Parashewanella spongiae: one gene and its partner. The protein of the gene in region 1 binds, or shares a complex with, the protein of each later gene. Links are inferred from orthologs where the notes say so. Each region holds a gene or a part of one and is shown on either strand. Other genes may lie near its edges. The genes, in order: rppH and dapF.

Evidence for each region.
Region 2: the proteins of rppH (region 1) and dapF are in contact, whole or in part, in a solved structure (PDB 5YGU), measured with the Escherichia coli proteins. The link is inferred for Parashewanella spongiae from one-to-one orthologs.

Annotation. Positions count from the first base shown.
Region 1 is NZ_CP037952.1:4,322,205-4,328,860, forward strand. What follows is about bases 1,488-4,180. They hold rppH (RNA pyrophosphohydrolase), read right to left. Parts: upstream 3,249-4,180; coding sequence 2,727-3,248; downstream 1,488-2,726. Other genes in these bases: ptsP (phosphoenolpyruvate--protein phosphotransferase), read right to left, coding at 1,488-2,644; mutH (DNA mismatch repair endonuclease MutH), read left to right, coding at 4,007-4,180. In the rest of the region: E2I05_RS17200 (sulfite exporter TauE/SafE family protein), read right to left, coding at 1-325; more of ptsP, read right to left, coding at 416-1,487; more of mutH, read left to right, coding at 4,181-4,675; E2I05_RS17220 (adenylate/guanylate cyclase domain-containing protein), read left to right, coding at 4,832-5,842; E2I05_RS17225 (hypothetical protein), read left to right, coding at 6,075-6,656. UniProt on the Escherichia coli protein: Master regulator of 5'-end-dependent mRNA decay.
Region 2 is NZ_CP037952.1:342,427-349,207, forward strand. The notes cover bases 3,964-6,781. They hold dapF (diaminopimelate epimerase), read right to left. Parts: upstream 5,878-6,781; coding sequence 5,050-5,877; downstream 3,964-5,049. Other genes in these bases: xerC (tyrosine recombinase XerC), read right to left, coding at 3,964-4,395; E2I05_RS01345 (DUF484 family protein), read right to left, coding at 4,388-5,053; lysA (diaminopimelate decarboxylase), read right to left, coding at 5,925-6,781. In the rest of the region: E2I05_RS01325 (DUF481 domain-containing protein), read left to right, coding at 1-47; ltrA (group II intron reverse transcriptase/maturase), read left to right, coding at 1,326-2,606; E2I05_RS01335 (HAD-IA family hydrolase), read right to left, coding at 2,744-3,475; more of xerC, read right to left, coding at 3,475-3,963. UniProt on the Escherichia coli protein: Involved in the succinylase branch of the L-lysine biosynthesis and in the biosynthesis of the pentapeptide incorporated in the peptidoglycan moiety. Catalyzes the stereoinversion of LL-2,6-diaminopimelate (L,L-DAP) to meso-diaminopimelate (meso-DAP).

The DNA of each region.
Region 1 (6,656 bases):
TAGCCGAAATCAATGACGCAAGAGTGCCTGAACTTAATGCACCAATGATCACACCAGGAACCATAATTTTAGCGATACTCCAAGAGATATTATTTCGTCTATGATGAGCAGCCACAGCGGATGTAGAAGTTAAAACCATATTAGCCAGTGACGTAGCAATGGCAAGAAGCATCACAAATTGCTCTTGAATACCAACTAATGGAAGCAGGTAGAGTAAAGCTGGAACGACAATTAAACCACCACCAATCCCGAGTAAACCCGCCAGAAATCCAACAAGCGTACCCAAAAGCATACACGTGCCAATAATAAAAACTAAACTATCCAATTTGTTTCTCCGCACAACAACTATTGCTGATGCTACTTCTGATAGTAACTTGCTGCTAATAAAGTGCTTAGGTTTGGGTTATGAAGCTAACTAAATCATATCAATATTTTGTTGATTAAAGTAATCGAGTAGCAACTCTCTTACTTGAGAGCCATCATCCATTTTAAGAGCTTGGCGTAGGATACACTGTAATTCAGCAAAATTAACACGTCTGAGCATGTAATTTACTTTTGGGATACTTCCGTGATTCATACTGAGCTTGTTGCAACCCATAGCAAAAAGTAAGGCTGCACCAAATGGTTCGCCCGCCAATTCTCCACATACGCTTACATCTAATTGATGTTGACGGCTGTCTAACATAATCCGTTGTAATGCCCTCAACACTCCGGGATAATAACTGTCGTACAAGCTGTTTACTCTAGGGTTATTACGATCTACTGCAAGTAAATATTGGGTTAAGTCATTACTGCCTACTGAGATGAAATCTACTCGCTGCGCTACTTGATCGAGTTGATATACAAGACTCGGCACTTCGATCATCACGCCGATTTTTGGCCGAATAAATGTTTTACCTGTCTCGGCTTGTACCTCAGCATAAGCACGTTCTAAGTAACTTAACGATAAATCAATTTCTTTTAATTGGCTCACCATGGGAAGCAATATTTGCAATTGGCCGCGATTTTGATCCGCTTGCAACATTGCTCTAAGTTGAATCAATAATAATTCAGGGTGATCGAGCGATAACCGAATACCACGCCATCCAAGGAAAGGGTTATCTTCACTTATTGGAAAATATGGCAAAGCTTTATCGCCACCCACATCAAGGGTTCGCATGATGACGGACTTATTCGGCATTGCATCCAGCACTTGTTTATAGATCTCTACCTGCTCTGATTCACTAGGAAATCTTGGCTGCATCATGAAGGGGACTTCGGTACGATATAACCCTATGCCATCGGCTTCACGAACCATTTCATTTTGAATGCCGCTTAACAGGCCAGCATTAATGTATAAATGTGCTTTTTTCCCATCTAGCGTAATTGCTGGTTCAAATATCTCCGCAAGATATTTTTTTTCTAATAACTCTTCTGCATTAAGTAACTCTTGATACTCTTTTAATACGGCTTTTGTTGGAGATAAAACAAGCTGACCTCGATGCGCATTCATGATCAACCGCTTCCCATCGATATCGGCTAAAAGGAGTTGATCAACACCTACAATTGCAGGGATCCCCAGGGCCCTTGCCATAATACAAGCGTGAGAGTTTACCCCTCCAAGTTCGCTGACTACGCCAACAAGTTTGTGCCTAGGAAATTCGGCCAAAATCGTTGCGTCAGCTTCACGAGTAACTAATATAACTTTATCTATTGAATCAAGCTTCATACGGCCAGGTTCAATCAACTGCCGCAATACTCGCTGACCTAAATCTCGTATATCACTCGCTCGTTCTTTTAAATACAGATCGTCCATTTCTGAAAACTGTTGAATAAACTTAAGTGAAACTCGGCTTACCGCCGACTCAGCACTCCAGCCCAACATCACTTCACGTTCGTATTCGCCACCGAGACTTGCATCGTCTAACAATAATTTCAGTGCAGTAAAAATAGATAATACTTCTTCATCATTTTCGTTATCGAAACGTTGAGAAACATCATCGAGCATGGCTTTTGTTCGAGTTATCGCAGCACATAAACGCTGGTATTCAATATCAATATCGACGGCTGGGGTGTCCGGCTGCTCGATAGTTATTTGTCCGCCAAGCACTAACGCTGGCGCAATCGCAATCCCCGTGGCAGCTGACTCACCTTCGAAAAACACTTGCTTGCGCGAAGCCTTAACGAGTTCTTTCTGTTTTAAACCACCAATAGCCTGCGACACTTGTGCGGCGATAGTAATTAAAAACGCTTCTTCGTTTTCAGTAAATTGACGTGGCTCAACTTGCTGAACAGCGATCACACCCAAGACTCGTTTTTTATGAATAATAGGAACAGATAGAATGGAGCGAAAGTCATCTTCTTTGATGGCAGGATATGACTTAAAACGCGGGTGTAATTTTGCATCCGCAATATTAACAGGCTCTTCCCGCTGAGCCGCAAGTCCAATAATGCCTTCAGATATAGGTACTTTGACTTTACCCACTGCTGATTGTTTTAATCCATCAGTAGCAGATAACACTAAATGATTTTGTTCAAGCATGAAAATTGAACAGCATTGCGTATTCACGGCTAACTTTGTTTTAGTTACCAAAATGTTCAATGCCTGCTCAAAATTCTGAGAGGAAGCCATTTCTTGGCTTATTTTCTTAAGCGTATTTAACAACTGTTGTCTCCTATTGGCACTATCCTTTGGCCATTAAAATACAATTTCCTCTCTACTCATTGACATTTACTTGTGGAGCAAACTAGTTCCTTCGTTTTTTCCAACCATTACGCTGGCCATCTTTTTGCTGAAAAGATAACACAGTCGGCGCAAATTCTTTCATTACCTTACGATACACATCCCTCTTAAAGGATACTACTTGTCTTACTGGATACCAATAATTAACCCAACGCCAGTCATCAAATTCAGGATGACCTGACGCATTAAGGTTTATCACATTTTCATGATCATTAAGTTGCAACAAAAACCATTTTTGCTTTTGGCCAATACAAACAGGTTTACGATCTTGCCTCACGAGCCGTTTTGGTAATCGGTAACGTAACCACGAACGACTTATTGACAAAATTTTAACGTGTTTAGGCAATAACCCAACTTCTTCATACAATTCGCGATACATAGCTTGTTCAATTGACTCGCCATCGTCGACTCCACCTTGTGGAAATTGCCATGAATGTTGACCAAACCTTCTCGCCCACATGACTTGGCCGAATTTGTTACAGATAATGATGCCCACATTTGCGCGAAAGCCGTCGCTATCAATCACATGGACTCCAATTTTATTACAAATATATAAACTGATTGTTTCATAAAGCTTGGTCGGCAGCAAATCTAGCTTTTATCTGTTTTTCTGGATAAATATGTAAAAAATCAAAAGTTATCAACATTAGTCAGATTTTAAAATTTTCTTATCCACAAAATCTGTGGATATCTATGTTTGCAACTCAAGACAAGCTTAAATATGTAATCAAAACGATGTATAAAAACCGAAAGTCACCCCGTAAAATCAAGTTAATTAACACTTAAAATACAATAATTTATAGAAAAATAAAAATAACACCAACGAAGTAAAACCTTTAAACGCTCACTTATTAACCAGAATTTGAAAGAACTTTTTACTGTAAAAAATCAAGTAAAACATATACACAAACTTAAAATATTTTTTTTGATTTAGCTGCGAAATATCGATAATTCACATTGACCGAAGCGACTTTATGGGCTATATGATGAAAAAAATAAAAGTTATCCCAATTTTCTGTGGATAACTGTGTGTGAAAGATAAGGGAAAAATTAAAATATCTAAAACTACTGTTTAAATATTTAATCATTTAGCCATTAACCGCTTGTATATTCATAAAATTAGCCCGTTTTCATTCATTAAAAATCACGAAATACGTTATCGACCATTTTTTAACCACACCTGTTTCACACGTTCATTTAAACATAATCGATTAGCAAGATTGGTATTCTATTACTTCGTTGTTACCATGATTAACATTATGTAATGAGGACAAATAACACATAATGAAATCTTCACCTCAAAGTATCGAAGAACTGTTAGCCCGAGCCGACTCAATGGCAGGCTTAACATTTGCTCAACTTGCAAAATTAAACGATCAAATTGTTCCTAAAAATTTACGTCGTGACAAAGGCTGGGTAGGTCAGCTCATTGAACACGAATTAGGTGCAAATGCAGGCTCAAAGTCAGAACCAGATTTTAATCACTTAGATGTTGAGTTAAAAACGATCCCAATCAACTCTTATGGCAAACCGTTAGAAACTACCTTTGTTACCGTTGCACCTCTTATTAACATTAGTGGGTTAACATTTTTTGACAGCGTGCTTTTTCATAAATTGAAACAAGTGCTATGGGTACCCATTGAAGGCGAGCGTGATATTCCTGTGGCTGAAAGGCGAATTGGCTGCCCTTTTTTGTGGCAACCAGATGCGAGCCAACTTGCTCAACTTAAACAAGATTGGGAAGAAATCATGGAGCTCATTGCCCTAGGTCAAGTTACTAAAGTGACAGCGAGGCATGGAGAAATATTGCAACTCAGACCGAAAGCCGCTAACAGTGCTGCGCTCACTGAAAGCATCGCTGAAGATGGCAGCATTCAATTAACTAACCCCAGAGGTTTTTATCTCAAAACTCAATTTACTACACGTTTATTAGCGAATGCCTTTGGAAATTGACACTTAACTTGATCTAAATCAGCCTTGGCACTAGCCAACGAAGATGTAGATTACATAAACTACGCTCCCTCTTATTTATATGTGTTTGAGAGTTGCGTGCGGATCAGTCATCAAATAAAAAAACTAGCATTTGCGATTACAGCTTGGATTATTGCTATGTCCATTTTTGTATTTTTTCGCTATGCACAAACAGATGCTCTACCACATTGGGCAACGTCAACAACTGACTTAAAAACATTGGCGTTTTATGTAGGCATCATTTTTGGCTGTTTACATTGGATATCTAACTTAGTTGTTGATTTTAGTGTTTTCTCTCGTCTTCCTTATATTTGTTCTTTATTCATAAAAGGGCTGTTATTGCTCATTGGTGCTCTCTGTATCGCCAGTTTGTTTGAGTTTATGGAGCTATGGCACATTCACAACCACATGGCAACCTTATGGAAAATCTCAACAACCCACGTGATAAATAGTCACTCATTTCAATTACTATTGATTTACCTTATTTTCATTCGATTTAGCTTGGCATTTATCGAACAAACCATGTTGTTAATTGGCTGTAAAGAACTCATTAACATTGGTCTGGGAAAATACCATAAACCCCGTTACGAGCAACGGTTGTTCGTTTACTTGGATATGACCGATTCTACCGCTCATGCCGAATCATTAGGAGATTATCGATTTAGCTGTTTGATCCAAGACTGTTTTAAGCTGCTGGCGGATCCTGTATCTCAAAGTCGGGGCGAAATTTATCGTTATATGGGAGATGCGGTATTCATTCATTGGCCGGTTAAAAACGGAGTGATGAATCAGCGTTGTTTAAAGCTTTACTATGACTTTAATCAAATTCTTAGTTGGCATGGAACAGAGTTTCGGCAGCGGTATGGCTTTGTACCGCAATTTAAAGCTGCCGTTCACTGTGGACAAGTTGTCACTGCCGTTGTCGGTGTGCAAAAGCAAGAAATTAGCTTTTTTAGTGACGTTCTGAACACGTTAGCACGTCTTCAAGATCAATGTAGCCTATTATCTCAACAACTATTAGTATCAGCTGCAGTTGCCATGAGGTTTGATAGCCAACAACAAGACTTCGATCTTAAAGATCTCGGTCAAATAAAATTAAAAGGGAAGCAACACTCGATGCAGGTTTATGGAGTTAATAAGATAAAATAAGTAATGAAAGTATCGTACCGAACGAAACACGGATTTGGACATAAACGTTTCAGCCCGTCATTCTAGGTAGTGACCAAAATTTTCAATGTAGCGCTTTCCAAGTTTTTCACAATCATTTGATCTGTAGTAGCTCATATCTAATCTTGTTAAGATTGACTAAAGAGCTTTAGTAGCTATATTACACAGCCTATTCAGAGGCTGAAAATAACAAAAATTATGAGACTAAATAATTATGTTTGAAAAGGGAAAATTATCATTTTGGGATTTTGGCACTTACTTAACCGTAGGGTGTTTTGCATCTTTCGCAGCCGCATTTTACATATTTTATGGCTTATCTATTCCCTTCCCGAGTTGGGCAAAAAATTTAAAAGACTTTTCTGGAAGCATAGTAATCGTTATTCCAATAGCATTTTTGTTGTTCGGAATGTTTATTGAGCCAATTGCAAATTGGTTAGTTAAACATATCGAAAAGCTTGGTTGGTTTAAGCCAAGGAACATTAGAAATAAAGAATCCTTAGTCAATACAATCAAGAGTCACCTTCCTGATGAGGACATTGGTTCAGCTAACTTATATAGGTATTGTAAAGCAGTTGTCGAGCTTAAATTTCAGAATTCAAATCACGATATCTTCTTAGCTAGATTTGGCTTTTATCGAAGTATGAGTGTGTTGCTAGCATTGCTATTTATAATCAACTGGTTTGTTTTCAAATACGACGCTATCAATATTGCGATAAATGTATTATTAGCTTTTTGTGCATATCAATTTTTAAAGCGCTCTCAAGTATTTAAGAACCATTTAGAAGAAGCTGTTTAT
Region 2 (6,781 bases), 4.0 Mb from region 1 along the record:
GAACTGATACTGTCACAACCTTTAATTTGCTCTATACCTTTGAGTAATACCAATTACAGTAATTAAATTCCCAGTTCAGAGCTATGCATGTGTTCAAAGTACAAGTGAAATTGATGAAGACATAGTTATTACCGACATACAAAACTGTCGTTATTACATTGCTACGTTGAGATAGTTTTGCGTAGTAATTTGGACACATACAAGCTCCCGAAGGGCAAGGCTAAAGGACTCCATTACTACGTTACAAGTTTTTGAATTATCCCGACAAAAGCACGAAGTGCGTTGAACGTCAGCTTTGTATGGCGGCCGTTAGGGTATATAGTACTTCAAACTTGCGCCTTGTACTGAAATCCTTTAGCTCTTGCTGAGTGGGAAGTTAATTACTGTAATTGGTAAAAAAATATTTAGGATCATAATTGAGTTAATTGATGCCGTTTGGGAAATGGATTTAATTGATAAGTATTCAGTCAGGGTTGTTAATCCTAAAAACATCAGTTGAACGCTGAGTATATGAGTAACTGTTTGAGTCAATAAGATGACTTTATCATCATGGCTTTCACCCAATGAGTGAAGCGCTCTACGCTCACAAGCTTGCTAAAATGACTTCTATCTGCGTTGTAACTTTTGCAAGTAGAATAACTGCTTGCTGCAAGCTACGCCTTACTATCAGCCATTTTTTCTACGCTTGAGAACGCAGTCAACTGATGTTTCTAGGGAGCGCCACGAAGCGCTTTATTCTGTTGTGGGATTTGTCTCAACGTATACGCAGCCAAGCGATTACATGGCCATAAACCAGAGACAGCAACGTTATTATTTATAATAAGTCCATCAGGTTGAAACGTACCTGACGGGATAATTACCAGTTCATCCCGAAATCTGACGGGCATGCATAATGGGTAACCGCTATGACATGAAGCCCTGTGACAAAGGCCTTGAATAAAGGTTGAGATGCAATGTAGGCCGCAGCATCAAGCGAATTCAGTTAAGCGTCGTAAATCAAAAAAATGAAGATGGGGAGTCTTTCCTAGTTGACGAACCCTGACACAAACAGAGAAGCAACTGGTAAATGCATCTGTTTGATCTTCCGGCGTAATATGAAGTGGCATGTATTGAAGGAAATAAAGTGAACGTGGGAGAGCCTGAGTGTTGGAAGGTAGTGACTTGCACTATCCGAATATAAGGTAAACCGAAATTTCAGATAGGGCGCTCAGGCAGTCGGATGAGCCCATAGTACCGTTAACCGTGAAGACAACATAACTTCACATCAGGGAAGGGGCTCAGTGTTACACCCGTTTTTAACGTAACTTTTGAGGTGAAATTGCCATATGGCTAACACTCCAGTAAATATCAGAATATTACAGCGAAAACTTTACTTACGCTCAAAGCTTAACTCGGAGCTACGATTTTACAGCTTGTACGATAAACTCAGTCGCCTAGATATACTCGAAGAAGCCTATCGACGATGCAAAGACAATAAAGGCGGAGCAGGAATTGATGGCATCACATTCAGTTATCTAGAGCAGCAAAAGAAAGTCGTTGCGCTGTTAAAAGAAATTCAAACTCAATTACAACAGAAAAACTATCGACCTAGCCCAGTCAAACGAGTAGAAATACTCAAAGACAACGGCAAAACGCGGAAACTTGGGATCCCGATAATCAGTGACAGAATTGTGCAAATGGCGATGACAATAGTGATGCAACCCGTCTACGAACCTCATTTACATGAACACAGTTATGGCTACCGTCCATGTCGAAGCGCCCAGCAAGCGGTAAAAGTCATTGAAATGAGCCTAAAACAAGGCTATCAGCACGTACTCGATGCTGACTTGAGCGCCTATTTCGATACCATCCCGCACGCTAAGTTGATGACAAAAATAGAAAGGCGAATAAGCGACAGCAGCTTTCTGAGTTTACTGAAAAGCTTTATCAAAGCGCCCATCAGCATAGAGACGGTCAACGGGAAATGGCGAATAGAAGCAAGCCGATGTGGCACTCCGCAAGGCGGAGTTATCTCTCCACTACTGGCTAACATCTATCTCAACGATTTCTGTTTGAAAATACACGAAAAAACACCGTGTAAAATCGTTACCTATGCAGATGATTTTGTTGTACTTCATAAGCAAACCTACACACAAGAGCAACTGGACTGGATAACACAGCAATTAAGTGATGAAGGTCTGAAGCTAAATCAAAGTAAAACCCACTGTGTGGATATGGGAAAGCTGATGAATGAGTTTGATTTCCTCGGTTTTAACTTTCAACGGATCACAGGCCTCATCAAAGGCACCAGTTACATCAAGATACAGGCGTCTAAGAAGAGCCAAACAAAGCTGAAAAATAAAATCAGAGACATAGTGAAACACCGAACCTCAAATACACTTGGCGTACTGATAAATAAGGTTAATCAAGTTCTGAGGGGATGGAAACACTATTTTGGTGGGATAGGTTATCCCAGAGGTGTATTTTTCAGAATAAATGGATTTGTAGTAAACCGGTTCTATCGCTGGCATCGTCGCTTAAGTCAACGTCGAAGCAAGTATCTATCACGAGGTGCTTACGAAAAATTACGCCAAGCTGGTCTTGAGTATTTACCCACGACAAGATGATAAGCAAAGTGAAGGGGCTGAGAGAAGTGTAACAACAGAGCCGTGTGAGGGAAAACCTCATGCACGGAATCGAAGAGGGGCTGCTGGATAAGCGATAGCGAAGCCAGTAGCCTACTCTACTTAATCTATAAAAGCATTTAAATTAAACATTTGAGTTGCTCAATATTAGAAATGCAAACCTGTGGTAATGGAGCACTTAAAGGTGATGTTTGAGTGTGGCCATAGCTTGGGTTTAACCAAACGGCTTGGCTGCCGAAATTTCTTGCACCTACTACATCCGCTGAAAAACTGTCTCCAACATGTAAAATATCGGCGGGTTCAACATTAAGTCGTTCACAAGCCAGTTGAAACAGGTCGGCGGCGGGCTTCATTTTTAAACCATTTCCTGCATGTAAAATAAATTCGAAATAGGGTGCTATGCCGATTCTAACAGCATCAACATTGCCATTTGAAATCCCAATAAGGGTGTACTTTTGCTTTAGATAAGTGAGTAAATTAATACTGGAATCTGGAACGGTGAAATTACTGCGATGATAAAGAAAGTGCTCGAGGCTGGATTGCGCGCCATTTTGGGCATCTTTTTGACTGAGGCCAAGTGCTAACAGCAAGTGCGTCGCTGTCGCTTCACGGATTTTCCAAGTGTCGTGGCTTAAATCCGGTTGATTATGAATGAGCATTTTTTTAGTCGCTAGCCAATGTTCGCTGTGCCATTGATGAGATGCTGGGAAGTGTTGTTGTAAAAAACGTAAAAATTCAGCTTCAGCTTTAGTGATATAGGGAAAATTATTATAAAGCGTATCATCGAGATCAAAACTGATGACTTTGAAAGGGCGTAAGCCTAAAAATACTTGTGGCGACTGGAGAAGCATTATTTTTCCTTGGTGCGTTTCGCTCTTGGGTGAGCGCCGTCATAGACTTTGGCTAAATGCTGAAAATCAAGGCTGGTATAGACTTGAGTAGTCGAAAGGTTAGCGTGTCCGAGTAATTCTTGTACGGCACGTAAATCGGCACTAGATTCTAACATATGAGTTGCAAATGAATGCCTGAGTTTGTGAGGGTGAACTTTAGCCGAGACCCCTTGTTGCTGCCCCCATTTATTGATCCTTGCCTGAATACTTCGGTGGGCAAGCCGGCGGCCTTGATGGGTCACAAACAGCGCGTTATCTTCGCAATTAATATTATTTCGTAACCTAAGCCAATGGCTAATGGCTTCTCGTGCCATTTTGCCTACGGGTACAATACGCGTTTTATTGCCTTTACCCAACACTCGCACTTGGGTTAAATCATCATCAAAACTGGATTGATCGAGGGCCGAAAGTTCAGCTAAACGTATCCCTGACGAATAGAATAGTTCCATAATGGCTTTATCACGCACGGCAATGGCTGAATCAGTATCGATTTCCATTAAATGATGGATGCTGTCGGCATCTAAATTTTTTGGTAATGGTTTGGCTTGCTTGGGAGCGGTTAATGTAACACTTGGATCATTGATGACGAGCTCTTCACGCTGAAGAAAACGATAAAATTGCTTCATCGCGGATAAAGTTAACGCTATGGAGCGGGCACTAAGTCCCTTTCGATGTAACCGTGAAAGTACCGCTTGAAGTTGCTCAGTGCTGAGTTGCTGCCAAGGTGTAGCATGCTCGAGTAAACGTTGAATGCGACTGAGCTCAAACAAATAGTTTCGGACAGTATGAGGAGAGTAGTGCCGCTCTGATTGCAAATAACGCTGAAATTGTTGGATCAAAGCGACATTCATGGTCTCGATATTACTACTGTTATTATTCATTTTTTGCGTAAAACTGGCTGAGTTTATGATTCAGCAAACCTTGTAATTGTTCTAAAAACAAATTATCCATTTCAGGATGAAAATGTGCAGGATTGTGGGTCGCCACAGCAAATATTACCTTATTGCATTTCGCTTTAGGGGTGATTTTGGTTAAGGCGACTGAACCTACTTGGCTACCAAATAGGCGTTGCGACTCATTCTCGGTCAAACGACCAAGGTAGTGACCTTGGCTCATGCGTTTATTCCACAGTGCCATCAATTCACTATCTATGTCGTGAACTGTGATAAGCCTGATGTTGGAAAAATTAAACTCACGCTTTAACTCTGACTTTAATATCGTTTTCAGGCTGCCGTGATCTTGAGTTTGCATCAATTTGGTGGTGAGTTCGTTGTTAAAACGAAAAATTCGTTCATTGTGGCTGGCGATGCTCATCAATGAGGTAATTTCTTCTTCCAGTTGGCTCACTCGCTGTCTCAGCGCGATTTGCTGCCGCTCGACAATGGAAATAGAACCTCGCTGTTGATGATCTACCCGCAAGCTTAATAGCAATTCAGGGTATTTATTAAAAAAATCTGGATTATCTGCTAAATATTCATAAATTATTTGGTCGTCAAACGCCGCTACTTTATCTGTTTCAGGTGTCACTACTGTGGTCATAATTGTATTTGTCCATCGTATACATGTTGGGCAGGCCCCGTCATCCATAAAGGCTTACTATCACCATCCCAAGCGATTTTTAAACGACCGCCGGGCAAGTCTACTCGTACCATTTTCTTCAATTTATTTTGTCGTTGTCCAACGACGACAGCTGCGCAAGCTCCGCTGCCACAAGCTAATGTTTCTTCAGCCCCGCGCTCATAAACCCTTAGTTTTATGTGCTCAGGGCTAATGATTTGCATAAAGCCGACATTCACGCCTTTAGGGAAGCGTTCATGCTTTGTTAGTATAGCTCCGATCTCTGCGACAGGAGCAGTTTCAATATCATCCACTTCAATGACGCAATGGGGGTTGCCCATTGAAACCACTCCGCAAAGAAAAGTTTGACCATTGGCTTGAAGTAAATAGGTGTTCTCGGTTTTTTTTGCCTTAAATGGAATGCGTTGGGGATCGGTTATGGGAGTCCCCATATTCACAGTGACACTACCATCACGTTCTAATCGTAAGATCATCTTGCCCGTAGAGGTACTGACCCGTATTTTATTTTTTTGCGTTAAACCATGATTGTAAACATATCGTGCAAAGCATCGAGCGCCGTTTCCACATTGCTCGACTTCACTGCCGTCTGCATTATAAATGCGATAATGGAAATCGAGATCAGGATCGTATGGGGCTTCGACGATCAATAATTGATCAAAACCAATACCAAAGTTGCGGTGAGACATACGTCTTATCTGCTCAGCAGAAAAAAATACATTCTGAGTGATGCCGTCAACGATCATAAAGTCGTTGCCAAGGCCGTGCATTTTGGTAAATTGGATCAAAGGTTTTTCCTTTCTCATTAAGCAGGTCATGCTTGCATAACGACTATTTATTCGGGCAACAAGCTTTCGCCTTGCCACAATTGCGCTTGGATTTCTCGCTGACGGATCTGATGCGTTTTATTACCATCGACGAGCACTTCAACGGCTCTTGGGCGACTGTTGTAATTGGATGACATGGTAAATCCATAAGCGCCACAAGATCTGATGGCCAGTAAATCACCCGGTTTTACACACAACTCTCGCTGTTTGGCAAAGAAATCGCCAGTTTCACAAATGGGACCAACAATGTCGTAAACTTGACTGGTGCCTGAGGTTTTCAATACAGGCACAATGTTGTGATAAGCCTGATAAAGCGAAGGGCGAAGTAAATCGTTCATCGCTCCATCGACAATAGCAAAGTGCTTATCTTGGTTGTTTTTAAGGTATAAAACTTCAGTAACAAAAATGCCAGCATTAGCGGCGATAGCACGTCCTGGTTCAAACAATAATGTCAGCGGTCTGTCACCTAGCTTATTCAATACCGCGGCCGCGTATTGCTCAGGGTGAGGTGGCTGTTCACCGTCATAAGGTACACCAAGTCCACCACCGACATCGAGATGACTGATATGAATATCGAGCGACGAAAGTTGATCGATAAGCGCTAATAATCGGTCCATGGCATCTAAAAATGGTTGTAACTCGGTGAGTTGTGAACCAATGTGACAATCAACGCCTTTGGTATTAATGTGTGATAGTGCTTTTGCCAGCTGGTAGGTGGCAACGGCATCTTCCATCGCAATACCAAACTTGTTTTCTTTAAGGCCTGTGGATATGTAAGGGTGTGTTCCCGCACTGACATCAGGATTAATACGCAACGAAACTGGGGCAATAATGTTGAGGCGCTGGGCGACCTGATTCAATTGTT